One region of the Halomonas sp. IOP_6 genome, then DNA from elsewhere that is predicted to be linked to it. Evidence: predicted binding sites of a transcription regulator. Region 1 holds the regulator's gene; each other region holds the start of a gene.
The links. The regulator FNR, encoded in region 1, switches genes on or off when oxygen is low (the NO sensors DNR and NnrR bind a similar motif). The targets are predictions, from matches to a motif close to TTGATNTANATCAA.
Positions count from the first base shown of each region.

Region 2: the regulator FNR is predicted to act here: its motif matches at 2,531-2,544, upstream of K7H08_RS03250 (YfcC family protein).
Region 3: the regulator FNR is predicted to act here: its motif matches at 2,284-2,297, upstream of K7H08_RS18070 (DUF2933 domain-containing protein).

Region 1 is NZ_JAIRBO010000003.1:454,061-458,301, reverse strand. It holds gene K7H08_RS08300 (DNA polymerase III subunit epsilon) at 1-218, shown strand, start outside; gene ttcA (tRNA 2-thiocytidine(32) synthetase TtcA) at 285-1,250, shown strand; gene fnr (fumarate/nitrate reduction transcriptional regulator Fnr) at 1,237-1,989, opposite strand; gene hemN (oxygen-independent coproporphyrinogen III oxidase) at 2,048-3,475, opposite strand; gene K7H08_RS08280 (sulfite exporter TauE/SafE family protein) at 3,604-4,241, opposite strand, start outside.
Region 2 is NZ_JAIRBO010000001.1:685,813-690,053, reverse strand. It holds gene K7H08_RS03260 (DUF2271 domain-containing protein) at 1-256, shown strand, start outside; gene K7H08_RS03255 (PepSY domain-containing protein) at 281-2,503, shown strand; gene K7H08_RS03250 (YfcC family protein) at 2,699-4,147, shown strand; gene K7H08_RS03245 (arginine deiminase) at 4,172-4,241, shown strand, end outside.
Region 3 is NZ_JAIRBO010000016.1:26,162-30,402, reverse strand. It holds gene K7H08_RS18080 (APC family permease) at 2-1,339, opposite strand; gene K7H08_RS18075 (hypothetical protein) at 1,560-1,904, opposite strand; gene K7H08_RS18070 (DUF2933 domain-containing protein) at 1,945-2,121, opposite strand; gene K7H08_RS18065 (MerR family DNA-binding protein) at 3,081-3,365, shown strand; gene K7H08_RS18060 (hypothetical protein) at 3,426-3,599, opposite strand; gene K7H08_RS18055 (hypothetical protein) at 3,766-4,176, opposite strand.

The DNA of each region.
Region 1 (4,241 bases):
TGGGATTTGGTTTGCCCAATGCCCAGGTCGATGTTGGAAAGCTACACTATCGTCAGCTGCGTCGCTTACATCCACAGTGTGAGACGAGCGGCCGCCTAACCGAAGCGCTCGCTCGTTGGCAAATACCCGCTCTTCAATGGATGGGAGTGCTGGGGGATGCAACCGCAAGCGCGCTTTTATATCTGCGTTTGCAGCGCGAGATCGCCCAGCAAGGGTAGTCGTTACTACCCTCATGGGATGAATCCACGGGTTTATCTTGGGTGGACGTGGTGAGTCTTGTTAGAATGCCCGCTGCTTCTTCTACCATCGGCAGTGCCTACACCATGCTACAACCTAACTATTTTGACCCCGCAGCGCCTGATACTGTTTCTGTTGACAGCCCTGCTGTTAATAGCGCACAGACACCATCCGAGCATCACGCCGCTAAACAAAAGCGTGAATTTAATAAGCTACAAAAGCGCTTACGGCGAGAGGTTGGCAACGCCATCATTGATTATCAAATGATTGGTGAAGGTGACAAGGTGATGGTGTGCCTGTCTGGCGGCAAAGATAGCTATACGATGCTGGAGATACTGCTTAACCTGCAGCGCAACGCGCCTGTTAACTTCTCTCTGGTCGCTGTCAATATGGATCAAAAACAGCCAGGCTTCCCGGAGCATGTGCTGCCCCAGTACCTAGATAAAGTGGGTGTTGAATACCACATTCTAGAGCGTGACACCTACTCGGTGGTGAAAGAGAAAACCCCAGAAGGAAAAACGACCTGCGCGCTCTGCTCACGACTAAGACGTGGCTCGCTCTATGGGTTTGCCGAGGAAATTGGGGCAACGAAAATTGCCCTAGGGCATCATCGTGAAGATATTTTAGAAACGTTATTTCTTAACATGTTCTTTGGTGGCACTTTGAAAGCAATGCCTCCCAAACTTTTATCTGACGATGGCAAGAATATTGTCATTCGCCCCCTTGCCTACTGCAAAGAGGCTGATATTGGAGAGTTTTCTCGACTAATGGAATTCCCTATTATTCCCTGCAACTTATGTGGCTCTCAGCCCAATCTCCAGCGTCAAGTTGTCAAAGATATGTTGGCTGAGTGGGATAAAAAACACCCAGGACGTCTAGAAAGCATGTTTAAAGCGGTGACCAATGTAGCGCCTTCCCAGCTAGCAGACCGCCGTTTATTTGACTTTGCTGGCCTTGAAGCCAAACAAGCGGCGTTGATGGAAGGGCGTATTCAGGCGCTTAGCGTGGACTAGCCGACTGTTCTTCCTCTTCAGCTAGCGTGATGAGGCGCCGCATATCTAAAATATTAACCTCGCGACCGGAAACAGCCACCACCTCTTGCTGTTGAAAGCGGCTAAGAATACGGCTGACCGTTTCTACCGCCAAGCCTAAGTAATTGCCGATGTCGGCGCGGGACATGGAGAGTCTGAAGCTATAAGGCGAGTATCCACGTCGACGAAAACGGTCTGAAAGGGTGACTAAAAAGCTGGCTAGTCGCTGATCGGCCGTTTTGCGCGATAGCAAGCGCATCATACGCCGGTCATCTCGCAATTCTTTGCTCATGCTCCGATAAAGCTGGCCACGTAGTTCGGGCAGTTCTTCGGAAAGCAGGTCCAAACGGTCAAATGGGATTTCACACACCGTAGTGGTTTCCAGTGCAATGACGCTACCGGGGTAGTGCTCTTCGTCAATTCCGTCCAATCCCACTAGTTCGCTGGGAAGGTAGAAATTTGTCAACTGATCATTGCCGTTCCCTTCGCTGGTCACCTGTTTCAGGCTGCCTGAGCGGACGGCATACACACTAGTGAAGTGATCACCCTGACGAAATAGGGGCTCGCCTTTTTTGAGTGGTGCGCGGCGGCGAATGATGGCATCAAACTGGCTCATGTCCTCAAGCTCTAAGGCAAGCGGTAGACACAGCGAGCTTAGGCTACAGGTCTGGCAGCGCGCCTCTTGCAGCAGTGAGCGTCGTTGGCTGGCGGGGTGTGGCATATCATTCTCCCTTTCTCGTTAGCCATCATAGGCCCAGAGGCAAGACGTCTCAAGAAGCTTATACAATCTTAGAGTAGCGCTGAGTAGGCTGATCAGCTAGGCGAGCATCAAAGGCCATCGCCAAATGGCGAATCAGTAGCCGTCCAGTGGGGGTGGCGCTAATAACTTGCTGATGGCGAGTGATTAAGCCGTCTTGCTCAGCTGTCTTCAATTGCTCAATTGCGGTGGAGAAATAGTCATTAGCATCGATGTGCCAACGCTTTCCAACTGCCGCTAGATCAATGTGCATGTCGCACATTAGCCGTTCAATCACGTCTCTTCGTATTAGGTCGTCCTTATTTAACCTTAATCCTTTGACGGTTGCCAGCTTACCTTGATCTAAGGCTGCTTCATATTGGTCAAGCTGAGTCGGGTTTTGTGCGTAAACGTCGTCAACCCGTGATATAGCGGATACGCCTAAGCCAACTAAATCGCACTGTGCATGGCTAGAGTAGCCCTGGAAATTGCGTTGTAAGGTGCCGTTGCGCTGTGCAATCGCTAGGCTATCGTCAGGTCGTGCAAAGTGATCCATGCCAATATGCACATAGCCTGCGTTAGTCAGCATTTCTATGGTGGTATGCAAAATAGCCAGCTTTTCATCAGCGCTGGGGAGGTCCGTTTCGTTAATGCGTCGTTGTGGCGCAAAGCGGGTGGGCATGTGCGCATAATTAAATACGGACAGCCGTGCAGGGTTGAGTTCGATGACTTGACTTAGCGTCTCAGCAAAGCTTTTTTCGGTTTGAAATGGCAGCCCATAAATTAAATCAAGATTGAGTGAGCGAAAACCAAGACGGTGTGCTTCTTCCATCAACGTTTCGGTGAGTACCCGGGGTTGTACTCGGTTGATGGCTTTTTGTACCTGCGGATTTAAATCCTGCACGCCAAGGCTTAGTCGATTAAAGCCGAGAGACTGTAGATGGCGCAACGTAAATACATCTGCTTCACGAGGATCTATTTCAATAGCGTAATCGCGATCGGCTGAGCTAGATAAACCAAAACGGGCATCTAGGCGGTCAATTAGGTCCCCCATCTGTGCCAAGGTTAGAAATGTGGGCGTACCACCACCCCAGTGTAACTGTTGCACCGGGCGTGAAATGTCTAAATGGCGGGCAGTGAGCACCATTTCTCGATCTAGCCGAGAAAGGTAAGGTTCTGCAAGGGCGGTATTCTTCGTTGCGATTTTATTGCAAGCGCAGTAGAAGCAAATTCTTCGACAAAAGGGTACATGTACATACAGTGATAGCGGGCGGTGGCTCTCGTTACTGCGCGCTAGCGCCTGAGTAAAGTCATCGGCACTAAACTGCTCATGAAACGCTAGAGCTGTCGGGTAGGACGTGTAACGTGGGCCACTTTTGTCATAGCGACGCAGCAGCGTTTCATTCCAGGCATTAGCCCCAGACACATCAGTGTTGGTAGGTGAGAAGGCAGCAGTGGCATGAACGGGCATGGCGAGCGCTCCGAAGTGAGAAGTAAACAAAAGGAGTGACTGAGCGCCGTCGCTCAGTGTTCTCTCGGCATGCTACGTCGGTGTCACTTGGAATGCGTTGAGCTATATCAAACTATAGGAGGGTCTGACTAATGCGCTGTTAGAGGAATAAGCGTCCATAGCTGCCAAAGGGCGAAACTTATAATCGACAGTGCGGCGACGCTGCGAGTGGCAGGGTGGCGAATTAAATGGCTTAACTGCTGTGCTGCAAGTCCTGTTGCCAGCAGAGCAGGGAGTGTACCCAGGCCAAAAGCCCCCATTAGAAGCGCGCCATCGAGTGGGTCTGCAATCGCTAAGCTCCAGGCTAGCATGGAGTAAACCAGCCCACAGGGTAGCCAGCCCCACAGTGTCCCTAGGGCGAAGGCTTGAGGAAGTCGCACGACAGGCATCAGGCGTCTTCCCACTGGCTCAATATATCGCCAAAGGTGCCTTCCCACCGCTTCTACTTTCAGCAGTCCTTTCCACCAGTTGGCGATATAGAGCGCCATTAAGATGAGCATCAATGCGGCGAAAGCCTGCAATGCAACACGTGCAGACGGAGAAAGTGAGATAAGTGTGCCAAGTGCAGCAACAATGGCACCCGCCACCATATAGCTGAGAATGCGTCCGGCGTTATAGCTAATCAGCAGCCCACCCATGCGGGCAGGGTGTCGCATGCTAGGCGGTACGGCAAAGGTCAGCGCGCTCATAATGCCGCCACACATGCCGATACAGTGGGCGCCGCCCA
Region 2 (4,241 bases), on a different contig from region 1:
GGCGCGTGGGAGTGGGTTGAATGCGGTCGAATATGATGGTCTAACCGGTGCGAGTTTAGCCAGTGGGCGCACTCTGAAAATCAACCTAGATCTAGATGATGCATTGATCGACAGTGGCTACGAGATACGGATTGATACTGCCGTTGAAGATATGCGCGATCATCGTGACGACATCGCCGTGCCGCTAACCAGCGAAAGCGCCGGACAACCGCAGGCAGGGCGTGGTTATATTCAATCGTTTCAATATGACCTTTGACAAGTGTGAGCAGGAGATAGCGCTATGTTACGACGGCTGCATGGACTCCCTGGTCTGCTTGTCGCATTGATTCTTACGGTGCTGACCATTTCGGGAGCAATTCTGGCACTAGCACCTGCGATGGATCGCGCTGCAGTAATGATTCCTGCTGCTGGTGAAGTGAGCGTGGCTGAACTGGCAGGGCGGGTGGTGACCCATTACCCGGGAACCGAGCAGATCGTGCGTGGCGCGTCTGGTGAGGTGATCGTCTATTACTACCGCGATGGCCAGCCTGGAGCAGACCTAGTTAGCCCGTTGACCGGAGAGGGCATTGCACCCTTTGAGCCTTCGGTGTTTTTTATCTGGATGAAGGATCTGCATCGTTCGCTTCTGCTTGATAACGCCGGGCGAATGCTGGCTGGAATCATGGCCGCGGTGATGGTACTGCTGTGTATATCGGGAGTTTTGCTACTGGTTCGGCGTAGCGGTGGCTGGAAGGGACTGTTAAAGCCATTAACCGGTTCCGGTGGCACACGTATTCACGCTGAACTGGCGCGATTTGCCGTTCTTGGGTTGCTGTTGTCGGCATTGACTGGCAGCTATATGTCAGCACAGCGTTTTGGTCTATTGCCCGAACCTATTGAGGCCGAGCCCATCTTTCCGGCTGAGGTCTCGGGCGGGCAGCCAGCACCGGTGGCAAGCCTGAATGCCCTCAAGAATGTTGACCTCAGTGATCTGCACGAATTGGTGTTTCCTTATCAGGGTGACATCCAGGATGTCTATTCTCTAACGACCCGAAAGGGAGCTGGGTTTGTCGATCAGGCGAGTGGCGAGCTGCTGAAGTATCAGCCGCGCTCTAAGGGTAGCGTGTTCCAACAATGGATGGTCAGTCTGCATACCGGTGAGGGGCTGTGGTGGTTGGGCCTAATACTGGGTGCGTCGGCGCTTACCGTACCGGTGCTTTCATTGACTGGGGTGAGCATCTGGTGGCAACGGCGGCGGTCATCAGGGCTGATGCTGGATAACGCCGATGTTGCTCAGGCGGATATCATTATTCTCGTCGGCTCTGAAGGTAACACCACCTGGGGCTTTGCCCGTGAGCTTCAGGCGAGCCTGAAAAAAGCAGGTTTTCAGGTGCATTGCAGCGAGATGAACGCATTGGCTGATCACTATCCACAGGCGTCCATGCTGTTTGTGCTGACGTCGACCTATGGTGACGGCGATGCACCTGGGACAGCACAGCGGTTTATGACCAAGCTTAATGATTTCGAGGATAAGAAAGCGCTGAAATACGCGGTGTTGGGTTTTGGCGACCGCCAGTTCCCGAAATTTTGTCAGTTTGCTGTGGATGTGGATGTCGCGCTGGATAAAAAAGGGCTGGCACGCTTATATTCCCTCGAACGGATTGATCGGTGCAATGCTGCGCAATTCAGTGAATGGGGCGACAGAATCAGCGAGCAGATAGGCGTTCCATTTACGCTTACCTATGAGCCATTGCCACCAGCGACGGTAACGCTGGAATTGGTAGAGCGCGCGGATTATGGGCTGGCTGTTCAGGCGCCGACCAGTATCATGCGTTTCAAAGCGACAGGCGCGAAGCAGGGTCGGTGGTCGACGTTTCTCTCGCGAAAAAGCTCGCTACCGCTATTTGAAGCTGGCGATCTGCTTGGCGTTATACCTCCTAATGGGCAGACCGCTCGGTTCTATTCTTTGGCATCTTCTGATTCAGACGGGCTACTGGAGATATGTGTCCGCAGACAGCCCGGCGGCTTGTGTTCTGGTTATCTTCACGGGCTTAAATCGGGGGACTCTATCAATGGCTTTATTCGTCATAATCCCGAATTTCGACCAGCGATGGGGAGTCATGCGACTATCTTGATTGGGGCGGGGGCTGGGATTGGCCCGCTGGCGGGGTTTATTCGCCGTAATACCGCCCGCAATCCGATGTATCTATATTGGGGTGGGCGCAATGCAGAATCGGATTTTCTCTATCAACCCGAACTGGGTAATTATCTCAACGACCGCCGTTTGACCGGGCTCAGTACGGCATTCTCTCAGTCTGATCAGCGAGTTTACGTTCAGGATAAGCTTAGACAGGATCAGATAGCGGTGCGTCGCATGGTCGATGCTGGCGCTCAGATTCTGGTTTGTGGTGGCAGAGGGATGGCTGCTGGGGTTAAGCAGGCTCTGGAAGATATTCTCAGGCCGTTAGCTATTGACGTTGCAACGCTAAAGTCCCAAGGACGATACCTTGAAGACGTTTATTGAAATGATGAGGCAACTGATACGCCGATATTGATCTCGATCAACTAACGGTGCTGCGCTGATTGAAACTCCTCGTACAAGTGCGGTCGGTGAACTATCTTTTTCAAGCAGATTTGAGCTGGGCAATGCCGCTGACTGCCGAGTTGTTTAGAAGCTCAGAAAGGCTTTGAGTGTGAAGTTGACGAAAGGAGACGCACCATGGCTAAGGATGATAAGTCAACGCCTGTATCGGAAAGTGATCTCGCCTCGCGGTTCCCGACTGCCTATACCATCCTCTTCGGCCTGATCATTGTCGTCGCTGCTTTGACCTGGATTATTCCGGCCGGACAATATGATCGTGTCATGAATGAGGAGGTCGGGCGCGAAGTGGCCGTGCCCGGCACCTATCAAACCGTTGACCCCAATCCCCAGGGCGCGGTCGAGGTTATGCTGGCTCCCACCGCCGGGTTCTACGATCCGGACAGTTACGTGGCCAATGCCATTGATGTGGCGCTGTTCGTTTTGTTCCTGGGGGGCTTTCTGGGGGTAATGAACGCAACCGGCGCCATCGATACCGGTATTCGCAGTGCCATGAGACATTTGCAGGGCCACGAAATCTGGGTAATCCCTATCTTGATGACACTGTTCGCCCTGGGTGGAACGACTTATGGTATGGCGGAGGAAACACTCGCCTTCTACGCCATCCTGATACCGGTGATGCTGGTGGCTGGATACGACACTGTTACTGGTGTTGCCATTATTCTGCTCGGCGCCGGGATCGGTGTACTGGGCTCCACCATCAATCCCTTTGCCACCGTTATCGCGGCTAACGCCGCAGGCATACCGTTTACCGATGGTATCGTGCTGCGTTTTATCCTGCTGATTGGTGGCCTGCTGATCTGCATCGGTTATGTCATGCGCTATGCCCACCGTGTCAAAGCCGACTCCTCACGCTCGGTGGTGGCCAAGCAGTGGGACGCCCACCGTCAACTGTTTCTGCAAGGGCACGATGAAGAGAGCCATAGCGCAAGCCTGACCCGGACTCAGATCATTGCGCTGATTATCTTCGGACTGACTTTTGTCATCATGATTTGGGGCGTCTCCTCCCAGGGCTGGTGGATGGCGCGTATGGGAGCTCTGTTCTTTGGTGCTGCCATTGTGATTGGCCTCATTGCCCGGCTGGGCGAAAAGAAATTGACCGGTAGTTTCGTCGATGGCGCTCGGGATTTACTCGGAGTTGCACTGGTGGTGGGCCTCGCCCGTGGCATCGTGGTGATCATGGAGCAGGGTATGATTGCCGATACCATTCTGCACAGCGCAGAAACCTCGCTGGGTGGTCTGCCGGAGCTGGCGTTTATCAACCTCATGTTCTGGATTGAGGTCGGCATGAGTTTCTTCGTGCCGTCTTCCTCCGGGCTGGCCGTCCTATCCATGCCGATTCTGGCACCGCTGGCGGATTTCGCCAATGTGGGGCGCGATCTGGTAGTGACGGCTTTCCAGGCTGCCAACGGGCTGGTCAATCTAATCAACCCCACCTTTGCGGTGGTGGTTGGCGGACTTGCCATCGGGCGGGTGTCCTACGATCGCTGGCTCGCCTTTATCTGGCCTTTGCTGCTTATTCTGACCGTGTTTATCAGCGTGATTATCAGCATCGGGACACTGTTTTGAACACTGGTTAAAAGGAATTTTGTCATGTCGGAACAAACTCTTGGAGTGCACTCTGAAACCGGAACTCTGCGCCAGGTGATTGTCTGTCGGCCCG
Region 3 (4,241 bases), on a different contig from region 1:
GTTAATGAGTGTGAGAGTGCTCGCTATCGTTTGAAGCGTCGCGTTTGGATAGGAAAATCCATTCGCCGAGTAAAAGAGTAGCCATTACTACGCCAGCAACGATGAGCACCATGGGATCCGAGATGGCTTTTACCCATAAAAAGCCGATTAACACGACAGCATCTAGTAGTATGGCAATGCTAGGAATAACAGGATTAGCCCCCACTCTGTCCTTGAGATGACGAAGCACACCCCAGTGGATGGCCATATCCATGATCAGGTAGAAAATGATGCCTAATGCTGCGATGCGGCTCAGGTCAAAAAAAGCGGTGAGCACTAAGCCAAATACGATAGTGTACACCAGTGTATGCTTTTGTACACTGCCGGGCATGTGGAAATGGCGGTGAGGAACCAGCTTCATTTCTGTCAGCATGGCGAGCATGCGTGAAACGGCAAAGACGCTGGCGATGATACCGCCCGCCGTTGCCAACATGGCGAGAATGACGGTAAACGCAACTGCCGCTTCACCCAGTGCGGGACGGGCAGCGGCGGCCAGGGAGTAGTCTTGGGTTTCGATAATTTCAGGCAAAGATAGGTTGCTGGCAACGGCAAAACCGACAAGGGCATAGATCACCACGCATAGCGCAATCGAGATCGTGATAGCTTTGCCAAGATTCCGCTTAGGATCTTTAAGCTCCGAACCACTATTGGTAATCGTCGTGAAGCCTTTAAATGCCAGTATGCCGAGCGCCGTAGCACCTAAAAAGCCCGTTATCGTAGGCGTAGGTGCATCGTTGCCAGCACCCATTTCGATGGAGTCGGCAATAAACACGCCGACAATACCAAACACTATAATGCCACCTATTTTGATAAATCCGAGCACCGAGGCGACGGTCTCGATCAAGCGGTTGGCGGATAAATTGATCAAAAAGGCTATTAGCAGTAAACCAACCCCGAGTAGGGGCACAAATAGTGAACGATCCCCCAGGTCAAACAACTCAAGCGTGTAGGAACCAAACGTTCTCGCCAAAAAACTCTGTGCGATCACCATGGAAAAATACATCAGGAGGGCATGAAAGGCGGTGGGAAGCGTCGGGCCATACGCTTTCTGTAAATACATGCCAATCCCACCTGCTGATGGGAAGGTATTGGACATTTTAACGTAAGAATAAGCGCTGAAAGAGACAATGACGGCAGCGGCCAGAAAGGCTAGAGGAAATAGCCGACCAGTCATTTCGGCCATTTGGCCGGTTAGCGCAAAAATACCGGCCCCAATCATCACGCCGGTGCCTAATGCAACGGCACCGACCAACGAAAGACTGTTTTCTTTATATTGTGGCGTTCTATCCTGCCCAACCATGAAAGCGACTCCTTGTATTAACGGCAACCACAGCAGCAATAACTGCCGAGGACTCCTGTGCGGTGTTTTTTGATGCTATATAAATTAAAAATAGAACCTATGTGCAGCCACATGGCAAATGACTAACGGAAGGTCTGATTTTGCGAGGCCACAGGCAAGCAGCTCTTACCCTAAACTAGCTAGTCTTGCTCCTGGTTGTGTCATGTAACCGTTATGACTATTAATGACAGCTCCAAGGTTCCTGTTTAGCGTTGTCTTTAACGTTCTGATCGACGAAACGGTAATACTCCTTCTTAAAGCGGTTCCACCGATCAGCGCTGACCTGTATGTCATGGAGCTTGAGAATTTTTTCAACGTCATCGATGCAGAGCCTCAGCGCATCGTAAGCAAGGCTGATATTTCGGTTTTTCTCGTTGTAGACCACCTTATCCATTCCATAGAGTCGGTCGATATCTGACAGCGCTTCTTCAATGCGTTTGGATTTACTAGGCTTGATTTTTAAATTCCGAGTCACCAGTGTGTTTTTGGAAACACCCAAGCGGTGCTCTTGTTGTGTCGTTTTCATGGTCTTTCTCCCAGGCGCGTACATGTATATATAGAGTGGTTCAGTCCTTGTCTATTTTGTCCTTATGACCGCCGTGGTGTTTATGCATGAAAATATGCATCAGTGGGCATGCTGCCAAAAAGAGGAAAGGTAAGAACTGAAATAGGTGGAGACGGTGCTCGGTTCCAATCAGGTATCCCGCCCAAATGACAAACCCAGCAAGTGGCACCCACAACATCAGCAAACGACTACTTGTACTGTTACTCATAATCACCTCAGTAACTCGCCCAAAGAGCCAACAGCAGTTAAGGCCGTTGGTTTGGGAAAAATCAAATAAATAACCCCAATAACAGCATGGATGATTTGTCTGAACGCAACCTGAACAGCATCGGAGGGAAATATGATCCTGATCAAGCGCCTCGCAAAAAGTAGGCGATAATTACCCAAGCGGTATCCATAGCCTCATTCCCATCATCATTAGGTTTTCGGTGAGCGATACAAAGCTTAATGGGTATTACTGTTGCCGACACAGGCGCACTTGAGCTCACGTTTATCGAGGTATATCGCTTTAAAGACAGAACCTGTCACACGGTGCCAACGAATAGCGCCAGTGGCGCAGCCAGCCAGATAAGCGTATCGGCCAGCAATTAGTAGCTTCGGAAGTATCTAGGCGTGAAGGTAAACGTAACTGAAGGGGACTTGGCGCTGGGCGTGCAGGTCATAGTTGAGAAACATGGCGCTAAAGCTCGCTACGCCCTGCAGCTTTTGCAGACCCGGGGGTATGATCGCTGTGGCTACGGCATACTCTAGCACGCGTGCAGTGAATATTATGCACTGAACCTCCCAACTGGCAGAAAAATCGATGAGTAACGCAGTGGCAAAAATTGCCAGCACAGGGCGATAGGTGGTCGCATTAGGGTCTGAAACGCTAACTCCCAGGTGCTCATGAAGCTCTTCATAGCCGCCAATACGTTCATAGCCCAGATATCCCTGGGAAATCGTATCGACATGTTCCTGCTCTGTAAACGCGTCAATCTCTTATCGCGAAGTCAGCAGGTTTACGTTCACCTAAGGCCCATGTGCACGAGCAGGTCAACGATCTACAAGCCAAACGGACATATGTACTCTCCTGTTTGCAACCATAAGCGCGAGCGCTGGAGTGGGTCGTTGTCACCGTTATGAACCTCTATAGAGTCCTTGGGGCGCCTAAGTTTTATCGACTGCCTGCGTTCGCTGGGCGTTAGTCTTCCAGAGATCAAACAAATATTATCTTGGGCGGATCAAGGCACCGTAGAGTTTAATGAACCAGTACCACTCGCCACTCAAAGGCGACGTCTTCACTTGCGGACCCAAGAACTCCAGGTGATAGCGCGATGGTTAGATAACATGAACCAAGACAAGATGACTGAAAGCTTCAGCGTGCTCCCCTCGACAGGCGTACTGGTCCGAAAGCCGATGCGGCTTTGTGTCGCGGTGACTTGAAACTGATCCCCGACATCCCTCTCATCTTCCGATCCTGCGACTTCAGCAAAGTAACCTTCGTTAGCTGATCCGGCATCCCGGATCGAAGTTGTAAGCCATGTTCAGCCTGGCGTAGCCATAAAGCCCCACGGTGGTCTCTCCCACTTGGGTTTCCAGGGCCGAAACATACGTCGAGCCGATTGCCAAGGCCATAACCGTCATGCTGACCAAGGGAATCTTCTTGTTATTCCACATGATGACACCTCTTTATGAATTGTCTTGTTTTTACGCCGATTGCGGCACTATAAAGTTAGCGAAAATTCCTGAATTAAAGCTGAATTTGTTTGCCGAGATACTAGTTTTTCATAAAAAAGGTCAGCTCATGGCTGACCTTCTTAATTCGTGTCAAGACTAAAGGATATCAATAGGCGACATGTAGTTCATAATAACTGTTATCATCACTGCCTCCCCTTGATCTTCCTGTTACCTCAAGCTGATAATTACCCGGTTGCAGCTGACGAACAAGTTCGAAGCGCCCCCGTGGGCTGGAAGCTTCTGCTACCTGCTGTCCCGCCTCATTATAAAGAACAGCTGAAATGCGGTTGCCAGTGCTGGTAAATCCTGGAAAGTGCTCACTCACTACTTTCAGTGTAGTCGCTTGTTCAATGTTAATATTGAAACGCTTAGGTTGCCCCTGGGCAAGCATCTGTGTAGAAGATACGCCTCTTTCTAGTAAGGGAAGATTCTGTGTTGTATTGCCTAAGCTCGCTAATACAGGTGTAGAGAGGATACTTGCTACTACTGCACTAAAAACAATTGCTTTAATTTTCATGGTGGTTTACTCCGCTGGTTATTTACAATTTAATAATAACCTTAGAGTATGAATTGAAGCTGAAT